2 regions of the Sinomonas soli genome follow, and region 2 is predicted to be linked to the other one. Evidence: predicted binding sites of a transcription regulator. Region 2 holds the regulator's gene; the other holds the start of a gene.

Region 1 (6,542 bases), on a different contig from region 2:
ACGTCGACGCCGGGCCCGCACGCGCCGTCCCCAAGGACAGGCTGCTGCCCTACATCCCCGAACTCGCGGACCGGATCAGCGAGTACTGGGCGCAGGACACCCCGGACGTGGTCCACGGGCACTTCTGGATGTCCGGCGTCGCCTGCATCGAGGCGGCGGACAAGGTGCAGCGCCTGGGCCTCACCCCGCCCGTCGTGGCACAGACCTTCCACGCGCTGGGCGTGGTCAAGCGGCGCCACCAGGGAATCGAGGACACGAGCCCGCCTGAACGCGAGACCCTCGAACCGTGGGTCGCGCGGTCGGTGGACCGCGTCATCGCCACGTGCCCCGACGAAGCCTTCGAGCTGCGGTCCATGGGCGTGAGCCGGCGGCACATCTCGATCGCGCCCTGTGGCGTGGACACCGGCCTCTTCACCCCGGACGGACCGGCCCGGACCCGGGGCCAGCGGTTCCGGATCGCCACGATCGGCCGCCTCGTGCCCCGCAAGGGCGTGGACACAGTGATCCGTGCGCTCGCCCTCCTCGCCGAGTCCGGACGCCGGGACGTCGAGCTCCTCGTGGTCGGCGGCTCCGTGGCCAAGGAGCGCGTCGCAGAGGACCCGGAGGCGCGGCGCCTGCGCGACCTCGCCGAATCCCTCGGGATCGGCAGCCAGATCATCTTCACCGGCCAGGTCGCCCGCGACGCCATGCCCGAGCTCATGCGCAGCCTCGACGCCGTGGTCTGCTGCCCCTGGTACGAGCCCTTCGGCATCGTCCCGCTCGAGGCCATGGCCTGCGGAGTACCCACCATCGTGGCGGCCGTGGGCGGCCTCGCCGAGACCACGGTCGACGGCGTCACGGGCCTCCACGTCCCGCCCAAGGACCCCGAGGCGCTCGCCGACGCCGTGTCCGCGCTCGCGGACGATCCGCAGCGCCGGGCGGCCCTCGGCGCCGCCGGAGTCGAGCGCGCGCGGAGCCGCTACACGTGGGACAAGGTGGCCTCGGACACCGAGCGCATCTACCGGGTGATGCGCGAGCACTGGCAGCAGCCGGAGCCGGCCGTCCTGCGGTCCCGGCGCAGGCTGCGCCGCGTCGAGGAGGGGGCCTGAGGATGTGTGCAGCTCACCGAGGACTGGACGCGGCGCGGACCGCGCCCCGCTCCCGTGCGGCCCTGCGGCCCGTACCCGGCGCCGGGAGCGCCGCCTTCCGCTCCGCCGCCCAGCGCGGTCGGGCCGCCAGCGACCCCACCGCTGCGCTCGCACGCAGTGTGGCGGCCCATATCGCGGAGTCCATGGTGGCCCTCGAGGTGCTCGAGCGCCACTCCCTCGTGCTTGCCCGGTGGGGGCATGAGCTGGCGCATCGGCTCTCCCACGGCGGCAGGCTCCTCGTGGCCGGCAACGGCGGCTCCGCGGCGGAGGCGCAGCACCTCACGGCCGAGCTCGTGGGGAGGTACGACGGCGATCGGGCCCCCTTCTCGGCGATTGCCCTCCACGGGGACACCTCGGCGATGACGGCGATCGGGAACGACTACGGCTACGAGGAGGTCTTCGCCCGGCAGATCCGGGCCCATGCCAGGCAGGGCGACGTCGTCGTGCTCCTCTCCACCTCCGGGAAGAGCCCCAACCTCCTCAGCGCCGCCGCGGCGGCGCGGGAGGCCGGGGCGGTGAGCTGGGCCATGACCGGCCCCGGACCCAATCCGCTCTCCTCGGCGGTGGACGAGGCCGTGCTCCTCGACGGAAGGAACTGCCACGTGCAGGAGTCCCAGCTCGTGGCGATCCACGCCCTCTGCGTGTGCTTCGACGCGTGCATCGCAGACACCCCGGCGCCGCAGCCCCGGCCCGGCCGGAGCATCCCAGGAAGGGACCCCAGATGAGACTTGCCGTGGTGGGAGACACCCTCATGGACATTGACCTGCACGGCCACGCGAGCCGCCTCTGTCCGGACGCCCCCGCGCCCATCGTCGAAGTGGGCCGCCGGCTCGAGCGCGCGGGGGGCGCCGGCCTCGTGGCGACGATGCTCGCGGAGGACGGGCACGACGTCGACCTCGTCACCGCCCTCTCCAACGACCAGGCGGCGGCGCGCCTCCGCGCCCTGCTCAGCGGGGTGCGCGTGACCGCCGGGGCGCTCGGCGGCCCGACGCCGGTCAAGATGCGGGTCGTCGCGGACGGCCAGAGGGTCGCGCGGATCGATGAGGGCTGCGGCCAGAAGCCGTTCCCCCTGGTCGACGAGGCGATGCTCGAGCGGATCGCCGGTGCGGACGCGATCGTGGTCGCCGACTACGGCAGGCGGCTTGCGGAGGCCCCCACCCTCCGCGCGGCGATCGAATCCGCGGCCCGGCACGTCCCCGTGGTGTGGGACCCCCACCCGCAGGGCGCCCGGCCGGTCTCCAAGGCCGCCGCCGTGACGCCGAACCTGCCCGAGCTGCTGGCGTTCTCCGGGCGGGCGGTCAACGGACTCGGCGCCGTCGCGACCGCGGCGGGGCGGCTGCGGCAGCGCTGGAACGCGGAGGCGGTCGTGGTCACCCTGGCCGAACGGGGCGCGCTCGTGTGCGGGCCCGACGCCGACACCCACATCGCGGCGCCGGCCGCCGGGCTGCGGATCGAGGACTCGTGCGGCGCGGGGGACCGCTTCGCCGCCTCGCTCGCCGTCGCGCTCGCCGCCGGGCACGGCCTCGAGCGCGCGGTCGAGGCCGCCATCTCCGGGGCGGTGGAGTTCCTCGGCGGGGGCGGGGTCTCCTCGCTCGAGCGCGGACAGGCACCCCTGCCCCCCGCGGCGTCCGGGGGCGTCGCGGAGGCGCCGACCGCGGGGGAGGAGGAGCGGGAGGAGAGCGCCGCCTTCGCCCTTGCCCGGCGCGTCCAGTCCACCGGCGGCCGCGTGGTCGCCGCGGGAGGCTGCTTCGACCTCCTGCACGCCGGCCACCTCCGGCTCCTCGAGGCGGCCCGCGACCTGGGCGACTGCCTCATCGTGTGCCTCAACTCGGACGAGTCGATCCGACGCCTCAAGGGCGACTGCCGCCCGCTCATGTCCCAGGCCGATCGGGTGGACCTGCTCCTCGGGCTCAGCTGCGTGGACGCCGTGGAGGTCTTCTCCGAGGACACGCCGGAGCAGCTGCTCAAGGAGCTCCGCCCGGACGTCTGGGTCAAGGGCGCCGACTACGACGCAGAGCGGCTGCCCGAGACCGCACTCCTGCGGGAGTGGGGCGGCGACGTCGTCACCGTCCCGCTCGAGCCGGGACGGTCGACGACGGGCCTCGCCTCCGCAATCGCGGGGCTCGGCTGACGCCGGGCGACGACAGACCACTGACCATCACCACTGAACCGGAAGGACTCCCATGACCACCACGAGTACACGCATCAGCCACGAGACCGACCAGGCCACCCACGGGCCGCTCCGCGGCGCCCGGATCCTCGTGACCGGGGGCGCCTCAGGCCTCGGCGCGGCGATCGTCGACGCCGCGGCGGGGCAGGGGGCGCGGCCGATCGTCGTCGACCGGCAGCCTGCGCCCGAGGGCGTGGCCGGAGTGGTCGCCGACCTCTCGGTGCGCGAGGAGGCGGAGGCCGCCGTCGCCCGCGCGGTCGAGGAGGCAGGCGGGCTCGATGCGGTGGTGTGCGCCGCAGGCATCGACCGCTGCGGCGAACTCGCGGAGGTGCCGGCCGATGAATGGGAGCGCGTGCTGCGCGTGAACCTCCTCGGGACGGCCGCCGTGGTGCGCGCCGCCGTCCCGCATCTGCTCGAGTCGCATGGCCGGGTGGTGACCGTCGCATCGACCCTCGGCCTCCGCGGCGCCGCGGGGGCCACGGCCTACTGCGCCTCCAAGTTCGGCGTGATCGGCTTCAGCAGGGCCCTTGCCGCTGAGCTGAAGGGGAGGGTGGGCGTGACCACCCTCATCCCCGGCGGCATGGACACGGCCTTCTTCGATGACCGGCCCGAGGAGTACAAGCCGCACGACCGCAGCACCCTCAACCGGCCCTCGGACGTGGCCCGCTCGGTGCTCTTCGCCCTCTCGCAGCCGCGGGGCTGCGAGGTCCGCGAGCTGCTCGTGGCCGGTTCCATGGAGGATTCCTGGCCGTAGGCCGGCCTGTCGGACGACGGCATCTACGGGCAGAGCTACGGAGGACTGTGAGACGCGCCGGTCTGCCGCATCTCCAGAAATAGAAGATGTGCTCTAACAGTCTTCGTTCTATCGAATACATATACTAATATTGGTACATGGGGTGGGATGATGCATCGGGGTCAGGGGCTGAGGGGCCCCTCGGCGAGGGCGCGTCTGGCTGGGTCCCGCCGGAGCCGCCGGAGTGGCTGCGGCTGGAGTGGGAGCTCAACGATCTGGCGCGGCCGCAGGGGGTGGCTGCGGGTGCGCTGGGGCCGGTGCTCTCGGCGGCGTTCAGGGGGGCCCCGGACAAGGACCTCGCCGCGGCAGCCGTGGGCGGGGCCGGCCGTTCCGTCGGGACCGACCCCGATGCCGATTCATCGGACGGCGCCCAGCACCTGAGCGACAGCGGCCAGCGCCTATGGGACATCGTGGACGGGGTGGACTCGGGGCTGTTCGCGTCCCCGGAGGAGCTCGAGGTCTTCCCGGCGTCGGTAGTGCGGGCGGAGCTGAGGGAGATGGCCGCGGCCGGGCTCGTGCGCCGCCTGGTCCGCCTCGAGCAGCTCGAGGCGGACCGCCTGGCCGAGCAGGCCGCCGTGCTCGGCGCGCTCGTGGACCTCTGCGCCGGCGACGGCACCGACCCTCTCCGGACGGCGGAAGCGGCCTCGATCGCGGCCTCGGAGGTCTCCGCGGCCCTGAAGGTCTCCGCCCGCACCGCCAGGGGGCTGGTCGTCGAGGCCCTGTCCCTCAGCGACCCCGCCGCGGCCCCCGTCCTGGCCGCCCTCGCGGCCGGGCGGCTCTCCCGACGTCGGGCCAAGACCGTCCTGGATGCCGCCGTGCCCGTGCCCCCGGCACGCCTTGCGGCATTCCTGACCGCCGCCGTCGAGGCCGCCTGCCCCGCCGACCCGGACCGCATCCCCTCCCCGGCCGCGCTGACACGCCGCCTGCGCCGCCTCGTCGAGGACCACGCGGATGAGCCGTTCACCACCCGCAAGGCCCACGCCGCCGCCGGGCGCCGCGTCGATCTCGACCCCGCTCCGGACGGGATGTGCTGGCTCACCGCCTACCTGCCCTTGGAGCACGGGGCGGCGATCGACACCCGTCTCGAGGCCATCGCCCGCTCCCTGCACGCACCCGGCGAGGCCCGGACCCTTCCTCAGCTGCGCGCCGACGCTCTCGCCGACCTCCTCACCACCGACCTCCTTACCGCCGGTGCCGCGCCGCCCGGCGCCCCCGACCCCGCCGCGCTGTCCGGGGCCGCCGCGCTGTCCCAGCCCGCAGCACTGTCCCGGGCGGGAGTGCCGGACGCGCCTGCGGCCCCGGGACTCGCTCCACGAGCCGAGTATGGCGTGCCCGCGGGATCTGTGGGACCTGCGCGGTCGGGGGTCCGGTGCGAGGTGCTCCTCGTCCTGCCCGCGGCGACCGCCGCCGGCACCGCAGACACTCCCGCCGAACTCCTCGGCTACGGTCCCCTCGACCCCGCGGCGGCCCGCCTTCTCGCCGCCGACGCCGCAACCTGGACCCGTCTGTGGGCAGACCCCGCCACCGGGGCGCCCCTGGCCATCGGCCGCACCCGCTACGCCCCCACGGCAGCCATGCGCCGCTACCTCGGCGCCCGCGATGCCGCCTGCCGCTTCCCCGGCTGTGATCGCCCCGCTGCCACGACCGAAGCCGACCACACCATCGAATGGCACGCGGGCGGCCACACGGCCGCGGCCAATCTGGCCCTCCTCTGCCGCGAACACCACCGCCTCAAGACCCGCGGCCACTGGACGCTCACCCAGACAGACACCACTCAGACAGGCACCATTCCGCACGGCGCACCCGCACCGGCACCCGCACCCGCACCACCTCAACCGGTCGAACCGCCGGGCACCCTGCGCTGGACCTCACCGGCAGGACTGGCCTACACCACCTACCCTCATCACGACCCGCCCCCACCCTTCTAGGGCGGACACGGGAAAGAGGCACGTTGAGCGCGGACGGGGGGGTGACACCTTCTGGCGCCGACGCAGGTGAAGGGCTGGGGAGTGCCTTTCTACTGCCCAGCGAGCAGGGCCTTTGCGTCGGCCAGTACGCCCTCGACCGGGACGTCGGAGACCCATGGCTCGGAGTGATCGCAGGACCTGCCGAAGGGGTCGGTGCCATCGGCCCCGCACACCGGGCACAGCTGGCGCCACGAGATCTGCACCCGGTGCCTCCTCCGCTGGCGCGGCCCGGCGTTGACCAGGTTGGGGCCCCAGTACACGGACGCGGTTGGAGTCCCGAGCGCCTGCGCGAGGTGCCGTGGACCGCTGTCATTGGCGACCACGAGCTGCGCCGCATCGAGGAGGCCCACGAGCCCGTGCAGGTCCGTCCGCCCGGCCGCCGACCCGATGAGGTGCGCGGCGCTGGGAGCCGCCAGCGCGGCGTCGTGCGCGATCCCTTCGGCGAGCCCGCGCTCGTCCGGATCGCCCACAACGAGGACCTGCCA
Region 2 (6,542 bases):
GCGGGCCTGTCGACCGAACTCGAGGACATCACCGAGGTCGAGTACCGGCAGCTGCGCCTCGAGCGCGTCGTGCTCGCCGGGCTCTGGTCCGAGGGCACGCTCGAGGACGCCGAGAACTCCCTCCGCGAGCTCGCCGCGCTCGCAGAGACGGCCGGCTCCGAGGTGCTCGACGGCGTCGTCCAGCGCCGCCAGAAGCCCGACGCGGGGACGTTCCTCGGCTCGGGCAAGGCGCTCGAGCTGCGCGACATCGTCGCCGCGACCGGCGCCGACACGGTGGTCGTGGACTCGGAGCTCTCCCCGTCGCAGCGCCGCGGGCTGGAGGACATCGTCAAGGTCAAGGTCATCGACCGGACCGCGCTCATCCTCGACATCTTCGCCCAGCACGCGAAGAGCCGCGAGGGCAAGGCCCAGGTCGAGCTGGCCCAGCTCGAGTACCTGCTCCCGCGCCTGCGCGGCTGGGGTGAATCGATGTCCCGGCAGGCCGGCGGCCGCGTCGGAGCCGCGGGCGGCGGCATCGGCTCCCGCGGACCGGGCGAGACGAAGATCGAGCTCGACCGGCGGCGCATCCGCACCCGCATGGCCAAGCTGCGCCGCGAGATCGCGGGCATGAAGCCGGCCCGCGAGACCAAGAGGGCCAACCGCAAGCGCAACGAGGTCCCGTCGGTGGCGATCGCCGGCTACACGAACGCCGGCAAGTCCTCGCTGCTCAACCGCCTCACCGACGCGGGCGTGCTCGTGCAGAACGCCCTGTTCGCGACCCTCGACCCCACCGTGCGCCGGGCCGAGACGCCGGACGGGCTGCCGTACACGCTCGCGGACACGGTCGGGTTCGTCCGCTCGCTGCCCACGCAGCTCGTGGAGGCGTTCCGCTCGACTCTGGAGGAGGTCGCCGACGCCGACCTGATCCTCCATGTCGTGGACGCGTCGCACCCTGATCCCGAGGGGCAGATCGCCGCGGTGCGTGCGGTCCTGGCGGACGTCGATGCCCGGAAGGTCCCGGAGATCATCGTCCTGAACAAGGCCGATGCCGCGGACCCGTTCGTCCTCGAGCGGCTCCGCCAGCGCGAGCCGCGCCATGTCGTCGTCTCGGCCCGGACCGGGCAGGGCATCGCCGAGCTGAAGGAGGCCATCAGCGACGCGATCCCGCGCCCCGACGTGGCCCTGACGATCCTGGTGCCCTACAGCCGCGGCGACATCCTCAACCGGCTGCACACCTCGAGCTCGGAGATCCGGTCCCTCGAGCACGTCGAGGCGGGCACGCGCGTCGAGGTCGTGGTGCGGAAGGAGTTCGCGGCCGAGCTCGAGCCGTTCGTCGTCCATGACTGATCCCGTCCACACCGCAGGGCACGACGGCGGGGGCGCGGCCGCCGTCGTGCGCCCGCCGTCCGCAGGCTCGGAAGGGGAGCGCGAGGCCCTCGGCCTGCTGGACGCGGCGGTCGCCGCGATGGGCGGCCAGCAGCGCGACGGCCAGCACGAGATGGCCCGCCAGGTCGCCCGGGCGATCGCCGACGGCCAGCACCTCCTCGTCCAGGCCGGCACCGGCACCGGCAAGTCGCTCGCGTACCTCGTGCCGCTGATCGCCCACGCCCAGGCCAGCGAGCGCCCGGCCGTCGTGGCGACAGCGACGCTCGCCCTCCAGGCCCAGATCGTGGGCCGCGACCTGCCACGGCTCCTCGAGGCGGTCACGCCGCACCTGGACCGGCCGGTCGACGTCGCGCTCGTCAAGGGCCGCTCGAACTACCTCTGCCGGCACAAGCTCGAGGGCGGGTTCCCGACCGACGAGCCGGCCGAGGGCCAGCTCTTCTCCCTCGGCGAGGACGCGGTCGCCCACCCCGGTGCCGGGCCGGCGACCCAGCTCGGCCGCGAGGTTCAGCGGCTGCGCGAGTGGGCGGGGGAGACGGACACGGGAGACCGCGACGACCTCGTCCCGGGCGTGACCGACCGCGCGTGGCGGCAGGTGTCCGTCACGGCGCTCGAGTGCCTCGGATCCCAGAAGTGCCCCTTCGCCGCCGAGTGCTTCAGCGAGCTCGCCCGCCAGCGCGGGTCCGAGGCCGACCTCGTGGTGACCAACCATGCGATGCTCGCCATCAACGCCTTCGAGGGCCTCAACGTCCTGCCCGAGTACGACGTGGTGGTCGTGGACGAGGCCCATGAGCTCGCCGACCGCGTCACCGGCGCCGTGAGCGCCCAGCTGTCCGGGCAGATGATCCAGGCCGCGGCCTCGAGCGCGCGGCGGCACTGCGCAATCTCGGTCGAGGCGCTCCAGGGCGCCGCGGCCGCACTCGAGCTCTCCCTGACCTCGGCGCCCACCGGCCTCCTCCCACGGGGCCTGAACGAGGAGCAGTCCCAGAACGTCGCCCTCGTCCGGGACGCCTGCCGCGTGGCCCTCTCCGAGTCGAAGCCCGGCGACTCCCAGTCTGCTGACGGAGCCCGCCAGGTCGCGCGGTCCCGGCTCATGGCGGTGCTCGAGGTCTGCGAGCGGCTCCTCGATGCCGAGGCCAACCGCGAGGTCGTCTGGGTCACCCGCATGGGCGCCCCGGACCCGGTCACGGGCTACTCCGCGCCCGACGACGAGGCGCCGGCGATGCTCCACATCGCCCCGCTGAGCATCGGGGGCAGGCTCCGCGACGGGCTGTTCGACGGGCACACCGTGGTGCTCACGAGCGCGACGCTCGCCATCGGCTCCGCCTTCGAGCCCACGGCGGGCGCCCTCGGCCTCCTCGGCCCGGGGGCGCCCACCTGGACCGGCGTGGACGTGGGCTCGCCGTTCGACTACCCGAAGCAGGGCATGCTGTACGTCGCCCGGCACCTCCCCAAGCCCGGCCGCGGCGTCTCACCCGAGGCGCTGGACGAGCTCGAGGCGCTCCTCGCGGCCTCGCACGGCGGGGCGCTGTGCCTCTTCTCCTCGCGGCGCGCGGCCGAGGAGGCCGCAGACGAGCTGCGCACGCGGCTCGACACCACGATCCTGTGCCAGGGCGAGTCGTCCATGAGCGCGCTCGTGAAGCAGTTCGCGGCAGAGCCGGACACCTGCCTGTTCGGGACCATGTCCCTGTGGCAGGGGGTCGACGTCCCCGGCCAGTCGTGCCGGCTCGTCGTGATCGACCGGATCCCGTTCCCCCGTCCTGACGACCCGCTCATGTCTGCCCGCTCGCGGGCGGTCGCGCAGGCAGGGGGGAACGGCTTCATGAGCGTCTCCGCGACCCACGCCGCGGTCCGCCTCGCCCAGGGCGCCGGGCGGCTCATCCGCACGACGGCGGACCGCGGGGTCGTCGCCGTGCTCGACTCGCGTCTCGCTACCGAGCGCTACGGCGCCTTCCTGCGCGGGGCGCTGCCGCCGCTGTGGGGGACCACCGACCGCCGGGTCGTGCTGGATGCGCTCGGAAGGCTCGCGCAGGCGGGCTGACGCCGGGCTCAGACGGAGCGCAGCACCGAGACGACCTTGCCCATGACGGTCGCCTCGTCGCCCAGGATGGGCTCGTAGCGGGTGTTCTGCGGCAGGAGCCACGTGTGCCCGTCCCGCTGCCGGAACGTCTTGACCGTGGCCTCGTCATCGAGCAGGGCGGCGACGATGTCGCCGTTCTCGGCGCTGTTCTGCCGCCGGACCACGACCCAGTCGCCGTCGCAGATCGCCGCGTCGATCATCGAGTCGCCCTTGACGCGGAGCATGAACAGCTCCCCGTAGCCCACGAGCTGGCGGGGAAGCGGCATGACATCCTCGACCGCCTGGTCCGCGAGGATCGGCCCGCCGGCGGCGATGCGGCCGACGAGCGGGACCATGGCCGTGTCGGCTGCGGACGCCATCGTCTCCAGCGTGGCCCCGCCGGCGCCGAGCAGCGCCGCGGCGCCCTCGCCGCTGACGCTGAGCTCGCCCTCGTCGAGCGTGAGCGGCATCAGCACCTCCATGGCGCGCGGCCGCTTGGGGTCGCGCCGCAGGTAGCCGAGCTTCTCGAGCTGGGACAGCTGGTGGGTGACGCTCGAGAGGCTCGCGAGTCCGACCGTGTCGCCGATCTCGCGCATCGAGGGCGGATACCCCTTGAGCTGTACGGAGCGCTGGATCGTCTCGAGGATCCTCTTCTGGCGCGCGGTCAGCCCCTTCGCCGCCTTAGTCCGTGGTGCCATGCCGTCCCTGTCCCTTCGCCCGCCCGCGGGATTCCGCGGCCTGTGCCGGCTCGGGACCAGAACTGTCGGACCCCCTCCGCACCATGGATCCATGGCCTCCGGAGGGAGCAGCCGGACCGATGTTCGGGCCCGTGCCCCGTGCTGCTCCCACCGTAGGACAGTTCAGGGCACCTTTCAAACACATGTTCGAGCGAGTCTGGACATGCTTCGCCGACAGGTGCTAAGAAGGATCACAACAGTTCGAAGATGCATTCGAAAAAACTGCACATCCGGACTCCGGCCCTGCGTCGGAGCTTCGAAGAACATGGTTCGGAGGCCGCGCGTTGGCGGGGCCCGGGTCGTGCAGGGGAAGGCAGACCATGGCACACGCGATCCATCTCGGCACGCTCCCGGCGCCCCGCACGGCGCGGGCCCCCCGTCCGGCACTGCGCCTGACGCGGCGGGGCCGCATCGTCCTCGTCGTCATCCCGCTCTTCCTCGCGACCCTGGCGGTGCTCGTCGCGTGGGCGGCGCTCACTGCGCCAGCCCAGGCCTCCGCCCAGCCCCTCACCGGCCCCGGCGGCGCCGTGACGGTGACGGTGCAGCCGGGGGAGTCCCTGTGGACGATCGCGGCGCGGCGCGTGCCGAACCAGGACCCTCGGGTCACCATCAGCCAGATCCAGGACCTCAACGGGCTCACGGGCGTCCGCGTGCTCCCCGGCGAGCAGATCCTCGTCCCGGTCCTGCGGTAGCCGCGCCCGCTCCGGCGGGAGCGTCACGGACGCCCCTCCCGGCCGCCCCCGAATGGGGACGGCCGAGGGCGCTGGCGTAGGCTGGAGCGGTGGACGACCAGCTTCAACGACTCAACCGGCTTCCCCTTCGCGATGACCTCCGCGGCCAGCATCCCTACGGCGCGCCGCAGATCGACGTCCCCATCCAGCTCAACGTCAACGAGAACACCCACGGGGTCCCGCAGGACGTCCAGGATGCCATCGTCGAGGCCGTCCGCGGGGTGGTCGGAGGCCTGAACCGGTACCCCGACCGGGAATTCACCCGGCTGCGCGAGTCCCTCGCGGAGTACCTCGGTCATGGCCTCGTCCCCGAGCAGCTCTGGGCAGCCAACGGCTCGAACGAGGTGCTGCAGCAGATCCTCCAGGCCTTCGGCGGCCCGGGACGTTCGGCGCTCGGCTTCCCTCCCACCTACTCGATGTATCCGCTGCTCGCCGCCGGCACCGGCACCGCGTATCTGAAGGGCACCCGCGAGGAGGACTTCGAGCTCACGGCGGCCTCGGCTGCCCGCCAGGTGCGCGAGCTCGCGCCCCATGTGGTCTTCCTGTGCTCGCCCAACAACCCGACCGGCACGGCGCTCGGCCTCGACGTCGTCGAGGCCGTCTACGAGGCAGGCGAGGCGAGCCAGGCCATCGTCATCGTCGACGAGGCGTACGCCGAGTTCGCACAGCTCGGCACCCGCAGTGCTCTGACGCTCCTGCCCGGCCGCCCCCGGCTGATCGTCACCCGCACGATGAGCAAGGCCTTCGCCCTCGCCGGAGCCCGGCTCGGCTACCTCGCCGCAGCGCCCGAGGTCATCGACGCCCTGCGCCTCGTCCGGCTGCCCTACCACCTCTCGGCCGTCACCCAGGCCACCGCACTCGCCGCGCTCGAACACCGCGCCTCACTCATGGCGGAGGTCGAGGAGATCAAGCACCAGCGGGACCGCATCGTGAAGGAACTCGAGCGGATGGGCCTCGCCCCGGCGTCCTCGGACTCGAACTTCGTCTTCTTCACGGGCCTCGACGACCCGCAGAGGACCTGGCAGGGGCTGCTCGAGGCCGGCGTGATCGTTCGCGACGTCGGAATCCCGGGCAGCCTCCGGGTCACCGCGGGCACCGAGCGGGAGACGACTGCGTTCCTCACCCGCCTCGAGGAGCTCCTCGCCGCGGACGGGCGCCTGCCCGCCGCCTAGAATAGAGAAGCACCCCCCGCAGACGCCTGATCGAAGGACACACACCCATGAGTACCGAGCTGCAGACCGCGCCCGTGACCCAGCGGACCGCGCGGATGGAGCGCACCACGAGCGAGTCGTCGGTCCTCGTCGAGGTCAACCTCGACGGTACCGGCCGCTCCGAGATCTCCAGCAGCGTCCCGTTCTACGACCACATGCTCACGGCGCTGTCCAAGCACTCGCTGATCGACCTGACCGTGAAGGCGACCGGGGACACCCACATCGATGTGCACCACACGGTCGAGGACATCGCGATCACGTTCGGCGAGGTCCTCAAGCAGGCACTCGGGAACAAGGCCGGCATCCGCCGCTTCGGCGAGGCCTCGGTGCCGCTCGACGAGGCGCTCGCGCACGCTGTCGTCGACGTCTCGGGACGGCCCTACCTCGTCCACAGCGGCGAGCCTGCTGGGCAGGAGTACCACCTCATCGGCGGCCACTTCAC

What was found. The regulator LexA, encoded in region 2, represses DNA repair genes until DNA is damaged. The targets are predictions, from matches to a motif close to TCGAACANNTGTTCGA.
Region 1: the regulator LexA is predicted to act here: its motif matches at 4,163-4,178, upstream of ACYVKZ_RS06410 (HNH endonuclease signature motif containing protein).

Annotation. Positions count from the first base shown of each region.
Region 1 is NZ_BAAGSN010000006.1:158,753-165,294, reverse strand. Features, by position in the region: gene ACYVKZ_RS06430 (glycosyltransferase) at 1-1,088, shown strand, start outside; gene ACYVKZ_RS06425 (D-sedoheptulose-7-phosphate isomerase) at 1,091-1,852, shown strand; gene ACYVKZ_RS06420 (PfkB family carbohydrate kinase) at 1,849-3,258, shown strand; gene ACYVKZ_RS06415 (SDR family oxidoreductase) at 3,311-4,051, shown strand; gene ACYVKZ_RS06410 (HNH endonuclease signature motif containing protein) at 4,189-6,018, shown strand; gene ACYVKZ_RS06405 (glycosyltransferase family 9 protein) at 6,108-6,542, opposite strand, start outside.
Region 2 is NZ_BAAGSN010000016.1:43,216-49,757, reverse strand. Features, by position in the region: gene hflX (GTPase HflX) at 1-1,326, shown strand, start outside; gene ACYVKZ_RS16080 (ATP-dependent DNA helicase) at 1,319-3,403, shown strand; gene lexA (transcriptional repressor LexA) at 3,412-4,119, opposite strand; gene ACYVKZ_RS16070 (LysM peptidoglycan-binding domain-containing protein) at 4,479-4,850, shown strand; gene ACYVKZ_RS16065 (histidinol-phosphate transaminase) at 4,940-6,061, shown strand; gene hisB (imidazoleglycerol-phosphate dehydratase HisB) at 6,109-6,542, shown strand, end outside.